Regions from separate parts of the Bacillus sp. DTU_2020_1000418_1_SI_GHA_SEK_038 genome, predicted to be linked through region 2. Evidence: riboswitches for the same ligand, from Rfam matches in the RefSeq annotation. Region 2 holds a riboswitch; each other region holds the start of a gene.
What was found. Region 2 has a riboswitch for S-adenosylmethionine ahead of RRV45_RS20275 (OsmC family protein). Riboswitches for the same ligand answer to the same signal wherever they lie in the genome.
Positions count from the first base shown of each region.

Region 1: another riboswitch for S-adenosylmethionine. It lies ahead of RRV45_RS11360 (methionine biosynthesis PLP-dependent protein); the one in region 2 lies ahead of RRV45_RS20275 (OsmC family protein).
Region 3: another riboswitch for S-adenosylmethionine. It lies ahead of mtnK (S-methyl-5-thioribose kinase); the one in region 2 lies ahead of RRV45_RS20275 (OsmC family protein).

Region 1 is NZ_CP135435.1:2,288,488-2,293,112, forward strand. It holds gene RRV45_RS11355 (2-oxoglutarate dehydrogenase E1 component) at 1-1,469, opposite strand, end outside; SAM riboswitch class I at 1,871-1,990, shown strand; gene RRV45_RS11360 (methionine biosynthesis PLP-dependent protein) at 2,069-3,181, shown strand; gene metC (cystathionine beta-lyase) at 3,178-4,362, shown strand; gene RRV45_RS11370 (bifunctional homocysteine S-methyltransferase/methylenetetrahydrofolate reductase) at 4,374-4,625, shown strand, end outside.
Region 2 is NZ_CP135435.1:4,081,204-4,085,828, forward strand. It holds gene RRV45_RS20265 (hypothetical protein) at 1-121, shown strand, start outside; gene RRV45_RS20270 (DUF7713 domain-containing protein) at 271-834, opposite strand; SAM riboswitch class I at 1,687-1,825, shown strand; gene RRV45_RS20275 (OsmC family protein) at 1,949-2,401, shown strand; gene RRV45_RS20280 (nucleoside hydrolase) at 3,333-4,247, opposite strand; gene RRV45_RS20285 (nucleoside hydrolase) at 4,276-4,625, opposite strand, start outside.
Region 3 is NZ_CP135435.1:355,548-360,172, forward strand. It holds gene RRV45_RS01960 (2-hydroxy-3-keto-5-methylthiopentenyl-1-phosphate phosphatase) at 1-571, opposite strand, end outside; gene mtnW (2,3-diketo-5-methylthiopentyl-1-phosphate enolase) at 568-1,791, opposite strand; SAM riboswitch class I at 1,878-1,983, opposite strand; SAM riboswitch class I at 2,188-2,339, shown strand; gene mtnK (S-methyl-5-thioribose kinase) at 2,419-3,609, shown strand; gene mtnA (S-methyl-5-thioribose-1-phosphate isomerase) at 3,606-4,625, shown strand, end outside.

The sequences.
Region 1 (4,625 bases), 1.8 Mb from region 2:
TTAACCGTTACTTCCTGATGGATGATTTTATACATTAATGGATTCGTTGTCATTGGTTCGTCCATTTCATTATGGCCAAATCGACGATAGCCAATTAAATCGATTAAGAAGTCTTTTTGGAATTTCTCTCTGTATTCACATGCTAATCTTGCTGCAGCTACACATGCTTCTGGGTCATTAGCGTTCACATGAAGAATAGGAATCTCATAGCCCTTTGCTAGATCACTTGAATATCTTGTAGAACGCGAGTCATAGGATTCTGTCGTAAATCCAATCGTATTATTCGCAATGATATGTATGGATCCCCCAGTGTCATAACCTTTTAGCTGGCCAAGGTTTAATGTTTCTGCGACAACTCCCTGACCTGGGAAGGCTGCATCCCCATGTATTATAATAGAGAGAGCTGATCTGAAATCTACTTCAGGATATCCTTTGCTCGTTCGATCATCCTGTGCTGCCCGTGTATATCCTTCAACAACAGCACCGACAAATTCTAAATGGCTCGGATTATTTGCAAGAGTTAACCTCGCGATAGTTGTATTTTCATCTTTTATTTGCTTGTCCAATCCAAGGTGATACTTTACATCCCCTGTCCAGCCATAGCTTATGCCAATGGAGCCTTCAGATGGAACAAGCTCTTTATTAGGAGCGTGCTGGAATTCTGCGAATATCATTTCATACGGCTTTCCCAGAACATGTGCAAGCACATTAAGGCGTCCACGGTGTGCCATCCCAATATTTATTGTTTTAGTACCATTTGAGACTGATTCGGAAACAATTTCATCCAATAAAGGAACCATCGAATCAAGTCCTTCAATGGAAAATCGTTTTTGACCTACAAATGTTCGGTGAAGGTACTTTTCAAATTCCTCTACTTCTGTAAGTCTTCTTAGGATTTTCGTCTTTTCTTCTGCTTTTAAGTTTAGATTTAATTCATTTGATTCTACTTTTTTCCTGAGCCATTCCTTCTCATTCTCATCATCTACATGATGAAATTCGAAAGCGATGGTGCCCATATACACACTTTTCAAATATTCAATCGCATCATGTCCGTTTCTTAGTGGAACCTTTGCTTCTGTACAAATAAGATTAGCTGGGATTGCCTTTAGGTCTTCTTCAGTTAAACCATATCGAGAAAGTTCAAAGAGCTTTCTTTCTGGTTCATGATTTTTTAATGGATAAATATCAGCTGCACGATGCCCGTAAAATCTAATATTATCCGCAAGACGAATAGCAGCTAAAGTTTTCTCTAATACATTAGAGTTTGTAAATGTTACATTTGCTTCTGACTTAGGGAAATCTTTAATTTCAGTAACAGGTGATCCCGTCTCATCAAAATAGGCTCTCATTTCTGGATCAATGGAGTTAGGATCTTGCAAATAGTTTTCGTATAACTCAATGACATAGCCAAGGTTTGGACCATAAAATCCTTGATTAAAAGGTCTCTCACCATTCAATGGCTTTTTCATGTAAAAAAACCTCCACCACTATATTTGAAAAGTTCTATGTCCATTATTCTTTCCCTAAAAAACGATTAAATGAGTAAATTGGTAATTGGCAATACTTAATTGAGAATTACAAGAATAATAATATTTTTAGGGTACAAATAATTTCCAAAGCCATTTTAACACGTAAAAGTTTGTTATTCAAAGGTTTTAAACATGGATATAGTAGAAAATATTTGTTTTAAAAAAACCTATTTTAGTAAAGTAATCCATAAACGATTCTTTAGCTTGATATAATAATAAAGACAACGCTTACACAAATGCTAACTATGTGTCATCTCAATATGGATAAACAAATTATTATTTAAAGAGGATTGACTTTTCTGAATGTTAACGTGTAATATTAATAGAAAATTGAAAATGATTTCTTATCAAGAGAGGTCGAGGGTAAGGCCCGAAGACGCCTCAGCAACCATCAATCGCTAAAAATAGATTGAAAAGGTGCTAATTCCTGCAAGTTTTTATTAAAACTTGAAAGATAAGAAGAGTGACTATGTAAACAATGAAAAGTCTTCTTCTTAAGAAGGCTTTTTATTTTTTTTCAATAAAAAGGAGTGCTGACAATGTATAAGACAGATACGATTCTTGCGCAAATTGGAAACCGAAGTGAAACAGTTACTGGGACTGTTAACCCGCCCATTTATCTCTCAACGGCCTATCGGCATGACGGAATTGGCCAGTCTACTGGATTTGATTATATTCGAACAGGAAATCCAACACGAACAATATTGGAAAAGGCAATTGCTGAGCTTGAGGAAGGAGATCAAGGCTATGCATGCAGTTCAGGTATGGGTGCAATCCTTACCGTCCTCTCCCTGTTCCAATCAGGCGATGAATTAATCGTTTCAAAGGATCTATATGGCGGTACATATCGTTTATTCGAGCAAGGTTATAAGAAATGGGGCTTGAATTGTAAATATACTAAGGACTTTTCAGCTGAAAGTCTGGAAAAGGAAATCACAGCAAATACAAAGGCTATTTTCATTGAAACCCCTACAAATCCATTAATGGAGGAAACTGATATTAGAGTAGTGGCTGAGTTTGCGAAAAAGCATCAGCTTTTACTGCTTGTTGATAACACATTTTATACCCCTGTTTTACAGCAGCCAATAAAGCTTGGTGCTGATATCGTCATCCACAGTGCCACGAAGTATTTAGGCGGACATAATGATGTGTTAGCCGGATTAATTGTTGCGAAAGGAAAAGAGTTATGTGAATTATTAGCCATGCACCACAATGCAGCAGGTGCGGTACTAAGCCCATTTGATTCATGGCTTCTCATACGCGGAATGAAAACACTTGCGCTGCGGATGGAGCGTCACGAAAAGAATGCTCAGGAAATTGTCCGTTATTTATCTGAACATGATGTTGTAACCGATGTGCTCTATCCTGGCCGAGGAGGGATGGTTTCATTTCGAATTAAGGACGAATCTTATGTAAATCCGTTTTTACAAAGTCTTTCCTTAATATCCTTTGCGGAAAGCCTTGGGGGTGCGGAAAGCTTTATCACCTACCCTGCAACCCAAACTCATGCAGATATCCCTGAACAAATTCGAATTGAAACCGGAGTCTGTAACCGTTTATTGCGTTTTTCCGTAGGCATCGAAAATGCTGAAGATATTATCCAGGATTTAGAATTGGCATTCGCTAAAGTTATGGAGGGTGTTGCACTATGAGTAACGAGGTTAGCTATCATTTTGAAACAAAGCTTTTGCATAATAATCATAAATATGATCCAGTAACTGGTGCGGTGAGTGTACCTATTAACCATGCCTCTACCTTTCACCAATCTGACTTTGATACATTTGGAAAATATGATTATGGAAGAAGTCTGAATCCAACTCGTGAAGCACTTGAAACAGTTATTGCGGATCTTGAGGAAGGAACGCATGGCTTTGCGTTTTCTTCCGGAATGGCTGCAATCTCAACTGCATTTTTACTCCTCTCACAAGATGATCACGTTTTAATAACGGAGGATGTTTATGGTGGTACCTATCGTTTCGTTACACAAGTACTTACCCGATTAGGCATTGAACATACATTTGTTGATATGACTGACTTAGGTGCAGTTCAAAAAGCTATTCAGCCTAATACGAAGGTGTTTTACGTGGAAACTCCTTCCAACCCACTATTAAAGGTGACTGATATAAAAGCGATAACTACACTCGCAAAAAAGCACGGAGCTTTAACATTTGTTGATAATACATTTTTAACGCCTGCCCTACAAAAGCCGCTCTCTTTAGGAGCAGATGTTGTTTTACATAGTGCCACGAAATTTTTATCGGGACATAGTGATGTTGTTGCTGGCCTTGCAGTTGTGAAGGACGCTGAACTGGCTAAAAAACTAGGATTCTTGCAAAATTCATTTGGTGCTATTCTAGGCGTTCAAGATGCTTGGCTTGTTTTAAGGGGAATTAAAACTTTACATGTCAGACTAGAACACTCTATGAATTCAGCGCGAAAAATTGCTTCATTTTTAAGGGATCATCCAGCAATTAAAAAAGTATTTTACCCTGGTTTTGAAGAGCATCCGCAATATCAAATTCAATTGGAGCAAGCAAATGGTCCAGGAGCTGTTCTGTCATTTGAACTTGAGGATGAGTCGGCAGTTAGGGAGTTTATTTCAAAGGTAAAAATCCCTGTTTTTGCAGTCAGCCTCGGAGCTGTTGAGTCCATCCTCTCCTACCCTGCAAAAATGTCCCATGCTGCGATGCCAGAAGCTGAACGTGAGCAAAGAGGGATTAAAAGCGGATTGCTAAGGCTTTCAGTAGGATTAGAAAATCCCGATGATATCATTAATGACATCACTTCAGCTTTAGCTGATTCTGTTAAGGTTTTAGAACAGGAGTACCGTTAAGGAGGATGACAATGAGTTTCCTAGATAGATTGAAAAATGAAATATTAATAGCAGATGGCGCGATGGGAACTCTTCTTTATTCGTATGGGACGGATAGCTGCTTTGAGAATTTAAATCTCACCCATACGGAACAGATCCAGCAGATTCATGAGGCGTATATCCATGCTGGAGCAGATCTGATTCAGACAAATTCATATGCTGCCAATTATTTAAAGCTCCAAAGGTATGGGCTTGAAGATAGTGTAAAGGAAATTAACACCGCT
Region 2 (4,625 bases):
ATTTTCACAAAATGCTGAGCCTAAATCCGTTAAGCAGGAACATTATTCCAGAGGAAAACCACCTTTTTCTATTAGAAAGTCAGCCAAATTTACTGGTTTGTCAGCCAATTCCCGCAGGTAGTACCTAAATCTCTCTACATTGAAAAAGTCTTAATATAAGTGATATTTTCATATCGCACTTCCTAAAACTGAACATAAAAAAATAGACCTCTTGCAGATACTATAATGTATCTGTATTCCGTGATTCCTGAGTGTGATGTGTCTATTTTTTCAATCAACATCATCCGTTACATCATACATCTTTACTTTAATCTGAAAGCCCTCGTAAGTCATAAGCATCTTTCCAACTTCTTCCCATGCAAAAGGTTTTCCATCAATGATAATAAGGGGTACGCCGTCAGATGATTCATCATATTCAATAATGCCTGTGAACTGATCATGAATAATTGAATTGTATGCTTGTCCATTAGGGAATAGCTTTGACTTAACTTGTTGCATATGGATACCTTTTCGAGTCTTTTCAATTAGCTTAGTAAGTAATTCTGTCTGATTGGAATCCAATTCACCATGGATAGCAAATTTGTAACCATACTTTATGTCCTCCGCAGCCTCCAAGTAAAGCCCGACTGGATGCAGTCGCCTTTCCACATAGAAAGTTCTGCTTACACCTTGATAATCCTTCAATGAAAAGCTTTCTATCAACTGCTCTAGGTCTACCCCTAGCTCATCGGACATAATCTCGTTGTAGCAATTGTTACATAATCGCTTACTAGTTGCCCCGTCTTTCAATATGATTTTTACTTCATTCGTTCCGCAGCGCTCACACTTGTCCATATGCTCACCTATTTAGTTTTTCTTCTATTTTATCATAATGACAATTGGATTAGAAAAATGCAAAATTGCAATAGCATGTTCATTGCTTTGTACGCCAGCCTATCAAACACCCCTTTTCTTACAGGGAGCGTCAACCGTCCATCCGGTTTTTGTAGTTGCTAGATTGATATTATCATTTTCAATTCAAAAAATTAGCTAAATCCGATCATTTGCTCCGCGTTCTTTATTACCACATAGTAAAACCTTCAATTTATTCATACAACAAATTAAGCTTAAGATTGGCTTTATTGCACATTATCCTTCGAAGATTCATCTCCCCTTCAGAAAATACAAAATCACACAGAAAAAGGTACTCTAATCTATCAGTTCTGTAATCTAAGTTGTACCTAAGCCTGTTTAGGCCACTTAAACGACATATTGTTAGATAAAAACTTCACTTTGACAGAGAGGCTGAAGGTTTATCAGCCAAATTGGGCAGTTTGTCAGCCAGATTTTGAATTTGTCAGCCAATTCCAGGTAGTTGTCAGCCAAATTGACTGGTTTGTCAGCCAATTCCCACAGGTGGCACCTAAATCTCTCTACATTGCTTATATAAGTGAACTTTTCATGATCTCACTTCCAAAAATTACATCCCTGAACGTGGTAAAAAAATACAGGATTTCCTCCTGGAATAAAGTGAATAGGCGCATCTAGATTATTGTGCTTGATTACAATTAATATCCTAATAGACTTTTTTCCAAACCCTTTATCAACGCGGATCGGTACTAATTTCACAAAAAATAATTTGACTTAATTGAATTTTGTGATAATATAAATACAATAATTCCTATTGTTATACTACGAATTAAACTCTTTTTATCCAGATAGAGGGTGAGACTACCCCCGCGAACTCTCGGCATCCAGGTTTTAAAGCGAGGTCAGACATCACTCAGATTGCGAAGAACCCTGGTGCCAAATTCAGAAGAGTGGCTGCTCATTCCGAAGATAAGAAGGTGTTGGCAAAATGGCTTCACGTTTCGTAATGCACCCTTCTATTATCGTAAAGAAGAGTTGTCGTTTTTCCAAAGCTGTAAAGCAAGTAAATGAAATCCAAATTGGAAAGGGAGAGAAAAAGATGGCCATTTCAACATTTAAAGCAAAAACAGTTTTAAAAGAAAACGTATTAGTGGAAACAGAATCGAGAGGGCATAAAGTGATTGTGGATGAGCCAGCAACCTTAGGAGGAACTGATAAAGGAATGAATCCGGTGGAACTACTTCTGTCCGCTTTAGGTGCGTGCCAGTCAATCGTAGCGAGAACATATGCGAAGCAATTCAATATCGATCTTAAAAAGTTTTGGGTTGAATTAGAAGGAGATATTGACCTAGACGGGTTTTTTAACAAATCTGATGTAAGACCAGGATTCTTATCCATACTGTATACGTTTCATATCGAAACGGATGCCCCAGAAGATAAAGTCGAAGCATTTAAAGCATTCGTTGAAGATCATTGTCCTGTCGGCGACACGATTGCCAATCCTGTGAATCTTGTTTCTTCAAAAATGGTTGTTCATCAGCCTGTTAAATAAAATACGGCCGCAAAGATAAAAATACGAATATATAAACTAATAAGAGACACACAGGAAAATTAAATTCTTGTGTGTCTCTTTTAATATACGACTAATGTGAAACAGGATTTTCCCGGGCGTCACTGCGACGAAATGATCCTTTATTCCGCTAATACTTTTCAGGTCTCTATTAATCAAACGTTTAATTAAATCCCCTTAAATCCAGACAGGACAAGGGATTGAGACTGTTCAATCAAACGTTTGTTTAAAGGCCAGCTTGCACCGTGACAGGATCTCACTAAGTTTGTATCATAATAATTATTAAAATTTGGCCATTGCTTTAAATTGATATATAAATACGAACATACATATTAATCAAACGTTTAATTAAATCCACTCAAAGCCATACAGGACAAGGGATTGGGACTGTTCAATCAAACGTTTGTTTAAAGGCCATCTTGCACCGTGACAGGATCTCACTAAGTTTGTATCATAATAATTATTAAAATTTGGCCATTGCTTTAAATTGATATATAAATACGAACATACATATTAATCAAACGTTTAATTAAATCCCCTCAAAGCCAGGCAGGACAAGGGATTGGGACTGTTCAATCAAACGTTTGTTTAAAGGTCCTCTTGCATTGATCGCACAGGATCTCACTATGTTTGTATCATACTAATTATTAAAATTAGGCAATTACATATTAATCAAACGTTTAATTAAATCCACTCAAAGCCAGGCAGGACAAGGGATTGGGACTGTTTAATCAAACGATTAATTAGACCCTCTAGGTATAGATAATAGCAAAGGTCTATCTAACGATTGTTGAATATCTTCCCAGTATCACTGTGACCATTCGGTTAACGAAAAAAAGAACCCCCCAGAAAAGCGAATCAGTCCGCTTTTCTGGGGGATCTAGTGTTGGTATGTGGAAGAATTCAACTTAAATCATACAACTCTACTTAGAAAATGTTCCAAAAATCGATCGGCTTCTACTTCTGTACAGACGCGAATCTTAGGTTCACCTTCAGGATGACCGATGGTTCTCCCTACCTCTTCTCCTTCTAAAACAACCTTTACATTCATCGTTTCCGTCTTTACAAAGCTTGGATCAATGGCAACTCCCACGGCAAGTGGATCATGAAGACCACAACCGGCGATCCCTGGATAATATTTCTCATAATATCCGATATAAAACTCAGTCATATCCGCAAAAAAATGAGCCGTTTCTTTTCCAGTCTCACGCCATTCATTCACCCTTGATAGTGGCAATAATGTTTGCAAGGTTACATCTAATCCTACAAGAGTCACGTTTAAACCAGATGAGAAAACATAGTCAGCTGCTTCAGGGTCTGCGATGATATTCGCTTCAGCATACGCATTTACATTCCCTGGTACTTTTACAGCCCCACCCATCACAACGACCTCTTTAACGAGCGGGATGATTTCCGGTGCTTTTTGGATCGCTAAAGCAAGATTTGTCAGTGGTCCCACAGCAATGATCGTTATTTCATGCGGGCGATTTTTCACCTGTTCGATCATAAAATCCGGGGCAAATTGACTCATCGCTTGAGTCGTCGGTTCGTTCTTCAACGTATTGCCTATTCCATCCTCTCCATGGACATGTCTCGCCCAAACCTCTTTTTCGCCGCGCACGAATCGTTGAGCAGCCCCTTGATAAACAGGTATTCCCGCTCCTACTTTTTCCAGAACGGTAAGTGTATTACGAGTCGCTTCTTCTACGGGTACGTTACCGAAACAGGTCGTAAAACCAAGCAGCTCTAGTTCTGGAGAGTTTATGGAGTAAGACATCGCTAATGCATCATCAATTCCCGTATCAACATCAAATATAATCGGTTTCAAAACAAATCCCACCATTCAACAATTTAAATTATTTTTTAGTATAACTTTGAAGTGCCTCAGTGACCATATTCCAAAACTTCGCATGGTCTAGTTTCAAGGCAACATTGACATTTGGTTCACGGTCGGTTACACCGTGCATATCTACTAAGGTCATTCCGTAAGTATGAACCCCGGTTGTCTCCACATCCACACGCAACTTTTTCGTCTCAACAACAGAAGGATCGATACAATACGCTACACAACAAATATCATGTACAGGTGGATGTTCGAATCCAAATACCTCTAAATACGTTTTGCGGAAAAACACCAGTAGTTCGTTCACAAATTGCGCAACGGGATTGTCAATCGCAGCAATGCGTTCGCAAACCTCGTGAGTCG
Region 3 (4,625 bases), 740 kb from region 2:
CAATGAGGAAATCTCTGGCAATCACAATATCTGCAAGCTTAGCAGCTTGAAGATCTGTAATTGAATCCCCAATAACGATTCTAGTGTTTTCCTCCGAAGCTAACTGACGAATAATGGAGGGCTTACAGCAGCCACAGCCCTTGCTTGAACAGTTATCATCACACTCATAAGGAAAGACAATTTGAATGTTCTCACTTGAAAAATCAGCTTTATTGCAATAAATTTTTTCAAATGGTCCGAAGGGTTCAAGAACAGGATACACGAAAAAGTCAATTCCACCGCTCACGATATAAAGCGGAATATTTGCCTCTCTAGTAAACTGAACGAATTCAGCAAAGCCTTCTCGTATCACTGCATCCTTCAGTACAAATGAGATAATTTCATCTTTTTTAGAAGAGGGAAGAAGCGAGAACAGCTTGCCGACCCCTTCCTGAATGGAAACCTTTTGACTTAATATATCATCCTTGATGGCGTCCCATTCCGGCGGAGCGAATTCTTTCATAATGTTGATGATATTATCTTTATTCGTAATAGTCCCATCAAAGTCGCAGAAAATCACTGGATTCTTCATTTTGAACCTCCCCATAACTCTAGGGCTATTTTCAATTCTTGGTGTTCTTCTGCAGCGTTGGCCAAATTTTTACCTGCTAGAACAGCGTCAACCGCCTGTCTAAAGGCCTTTCCACCGCCTGCTGCTCCGTGAGGGTGACCGTGAACGCCGCCTCCAGCGTTGATTACGCAATCTTTTCCATAGTCGTCCATTAACAGAGGCACTAGCCCAGGATGAATTCCTGCAGATGGTACTGGAAACGCCCGTTTTACTGCGGATTCTTCAGTCAGGTTCTCACCGATTGCTAATGCTGCACTCTTTTCAAGAGCAACACTGCCATACGGAGAAGGGAATAAGGAAAAGTCAGCACCCGCATATCGTGTTAGCTTGCCAAGTACAAGCTGACTTGCTACCCCGTAAAAAGCAGAAGAGGTGAAGGCTCCGCTATAAGCTGGATGTGCCATAAGCGGGAGTTGAACTTCCTGATCCTCCGCGATTTCCTGCAGAACATCCAGACCATAAGTATGAACATTAAATAAAAGGGCATCTGCACCAAGCTCACGGGCTCTTTTCGCTTTAACCCTTAATTCAGAAGTCCGGCCTGTCAAGTTTACAGCATAAAGAGTACGATGACCTGTTTCCTCATAGACCTGCCGCAAAACATCTTTACTTCTTAAAATACGTTGCTCGAAAGGTGTTAACGGATTATCAAAAAGGATTTCATCATCCTTCACAAGATCCACTCCGCCAAGAGCCTGTTCCCTCAATTGAGCGGTCAAATAATCGATGTCTCTTCCAATAACTCCCTTGAAAATGCTCATAGTCAGTGGTCGATCATAAACATTTAAAGTTTTCCGAATGCCTTCAATTCCGAACCGTGGGCCAGGAAAGCTGCTTAATAGTTCCGAGCTAAACTCTAAATCAAGTAATTTGACCTCACCGTCTAAGGAAAGCTTCCCGAACACCGTTGTTAAAATAGCTGGTAGATCAGCTGAAAAATTCGCACTTGGATAAGCAATTTTTACTTTGCTTAAAATATCATTTTGTTTAACAGGGTGGCGCGTGTCCGAGAATTCCTCGACAGAGATGACGCGTCCTTTATGTTTCTTCAACTGCTCCTGCTCAAGCAGCGGCAAATCTGTCCATGAACCGATCGTTAAGCCAAGTGCGATCCCCTCCGCTTTTTTCTCAAAGGATCCTGGCTTGCCAAATAGCTGATAGGTAGCGATGATTTCACTCATGTTGGTTCATCCTCCTTGTAAAATTAAAATTCTCTATAAAATAAATAAAACCTCTTCAAATAAGAAGAGGTCAATAGACAAACATCTTCTTATTTCTCAGCATGAAAGCTGCAAGAATTAGCACCGTGTCAAATCATTTGATCGGTTGCCGGGTTTCATAGGGCTCGTCCCTCCACCTGCTCTTAATAAGAAAAATATATTCAATTAATTTACGATTCAAAAGTAACTGCCTTTTATTATTGCACCGCTTAAAAATTCTGTCAATACAGTTTGTGTGATTATTTTTTCTATTAGGAGTGTTGTAAAGTGAAAAAACAATTCAGAAAAAAGTGTTGACACTTTCAAAAACAGGTGCTAACATTCATTTCAAGCAAACTAACGTGAATATGTTAAATACTCTTATCATGAGCAGGCAGAGGGATTTGGCCCGATGAAGCCCAGCAACCGACCGTAATACCGTTGTGAAACGGGGCGCTATTAGCGCCGGGATTTTCCCGCAAGGCACGGTGCTAATTCCAACGGAAAGGAAACTTTCTGAGAGATGAGAGGCAGAGAATTTGTATTCGTAAGCCTCTTTCGTGATGAGAAAGAGGCTTTTTATTATTTTCATAGATAGGGTGAGAAAAGATGACAATTTTAGAAAAGAAACAGTATGAGCCGTTGACTGATGAGACAGCGGTGAAGCTTGCGAAAGAGCTAAATCTATTTTCTGAAGGTTCAGTATTGAACTGTCGCGAAATTGGTGATGGCAATCTGAATTATGTATTCCATATAACTGACTCAATAAATGAAAAAGGCGTTATTATCAAGCAAGCTCTCCCTTATGCAAAGGTAGTGGGGGAAAGCTGGCCGCTCACATTAAAGCGGGCAACGATCGAAACGAATGCGCTGAAAAAGCATGGTGAGTTTGTTCCCCAGCTTGTTCCGGAGGTTTATCATGCAAATGAAGACCTTGCCATTACGGTTATGGAAGATTTGTCGCACTTAACGATTGCTCGTGAGGGACTTATTAAAGGGGAATCTTATCCAAAGCTATCAAGCGATATTGGTGAATATTTAGCAAGAACACTATTTTCAACATCGGATTTTGCTTTGCATCCATTTGAGAAAAAACGTTTAGCAGTCGAATTTTCAAATCCAGAGCTTTGCAAGATTACAGAAGATCTCATTTTTACCGATCCATTCTTCGACCATGAGACCAATGATTTCGAACCGGAATTGCGTGAGGATGTAGAGGCCATTTGGAATAATAGCCTTTTGAAGCTTGAAGCGGCTAAGTTAAAGATAAGTTTTTTAACTGAAGCAGAAGCGTTATTACATGGGGATCTACATACAGGCAGTATATTTGCAAGCAGCACAGAAACGAAAGTAATTGATCCCGAATTTGCTTTTTATGGCCCGATTGGATTTGATGTTGGATTATTTATCGGAAATCTATTTCTTCATGGAATTTCAAGAGAGGAAGCGAATCGATCTGTTATTTTTGAGCATATCGAGAATACCTGGGACGTTTTTTGCTCAGTATTTACTGAATTATGGGAAGAGTCAAATCTCGAAGTCTATACAAAGGTCGAAGGCTATAAAGAATACATTTTACAGAAAATCTTTTCTGACACGCTTGGGTTTACTGGCTGTGAGTTAATTAGAAGAACGATTGGTCTTGCTCATGTGAAGGATTTAGACGGTATTGAGGATCATGAGAAAAGAATTGCAGCTAAGAGACAGGCACTTGCATTAGGCGAAACATTAATCTTAAATCGCCACGTGTTAAATTCAGTAAGAGAAGCTATTTCACTGTTAGGAGAGAGAAAGGCATGAAGGTTCCAACATCAATTGAATGGAAAAATGGACATCTGATTATTCTTGATCAGCAAAAGCTCCCTCATCAAATTGAGTATCTTCAGCTTGATACGATTGAGGAGATATTCAATGCTATTGTCACATTAAAAGTCCGTGGAGCGCCTGCAATTGGGATAACTGCTGCATATGGACTTGCGATCGCGGCGCAGCAATATGAAACGATACAATTAAAGGAATTCCACGAACATCTTCAAAAGGATTTTCGTTATCTAGCAAGTTCCAGGCCAACAGCAGTCAATTTATTCTGGGCGCTTGAAAGAATTGCAGCAGTGGCGGAGGAAGCGAAAAGCGTTAATGAAGCAAAAACGGTCATTCTTGAAGAAGCCATAAAGATCCATGTAGAAGATGAAGAAACGTGCAGACAAATTGGCGAGCATGCCCTGTCACTGCTAAAAGGATTTACAAATGTGATGACAATATGCAATGCAGGGTCCATTGCTACGGCTAAATACGGGACAGCACTTGCGCCTTTCCATCTTGGCATTGAACGAGAAAAACAGTTTCATGTGTATGCATGTGAAACGCGTCCAGTATTCCAAGGCTCAAGGCTTACCGTTTGGGAGCTGCAGCAATCAGGTGTCGATGTCACTTTGATCACGGACAGCATGGCCGCCCATACGATTTACTCAAAGGGAATAGAAGCAATTATTGTCGGGGCTGACCGAATTGCTGCTAATGGGGACACGGCAAATAAAATTGGTACCCTGGGCTTGGCGATTTTAGCTAAACATTTCAATATCCCATTTTATGTAGCAGCTCCAGCCTCAACCTTTGATCTTTCAATTTCGAGTGGAATGGAGATTCCAATTGAAGAGCGAAAAGCGGAGGAAATTACACATATTGGCGGAATCCCAGTAGCGCCACTTAATACAAATGTTTTTAACCCGGCATTTGACGTCACTCCGGCGGAATATATTACGGCCATCATTACGGAAAAAGGGATTATCTATCCAAACTTCAATGAAAATATCAAA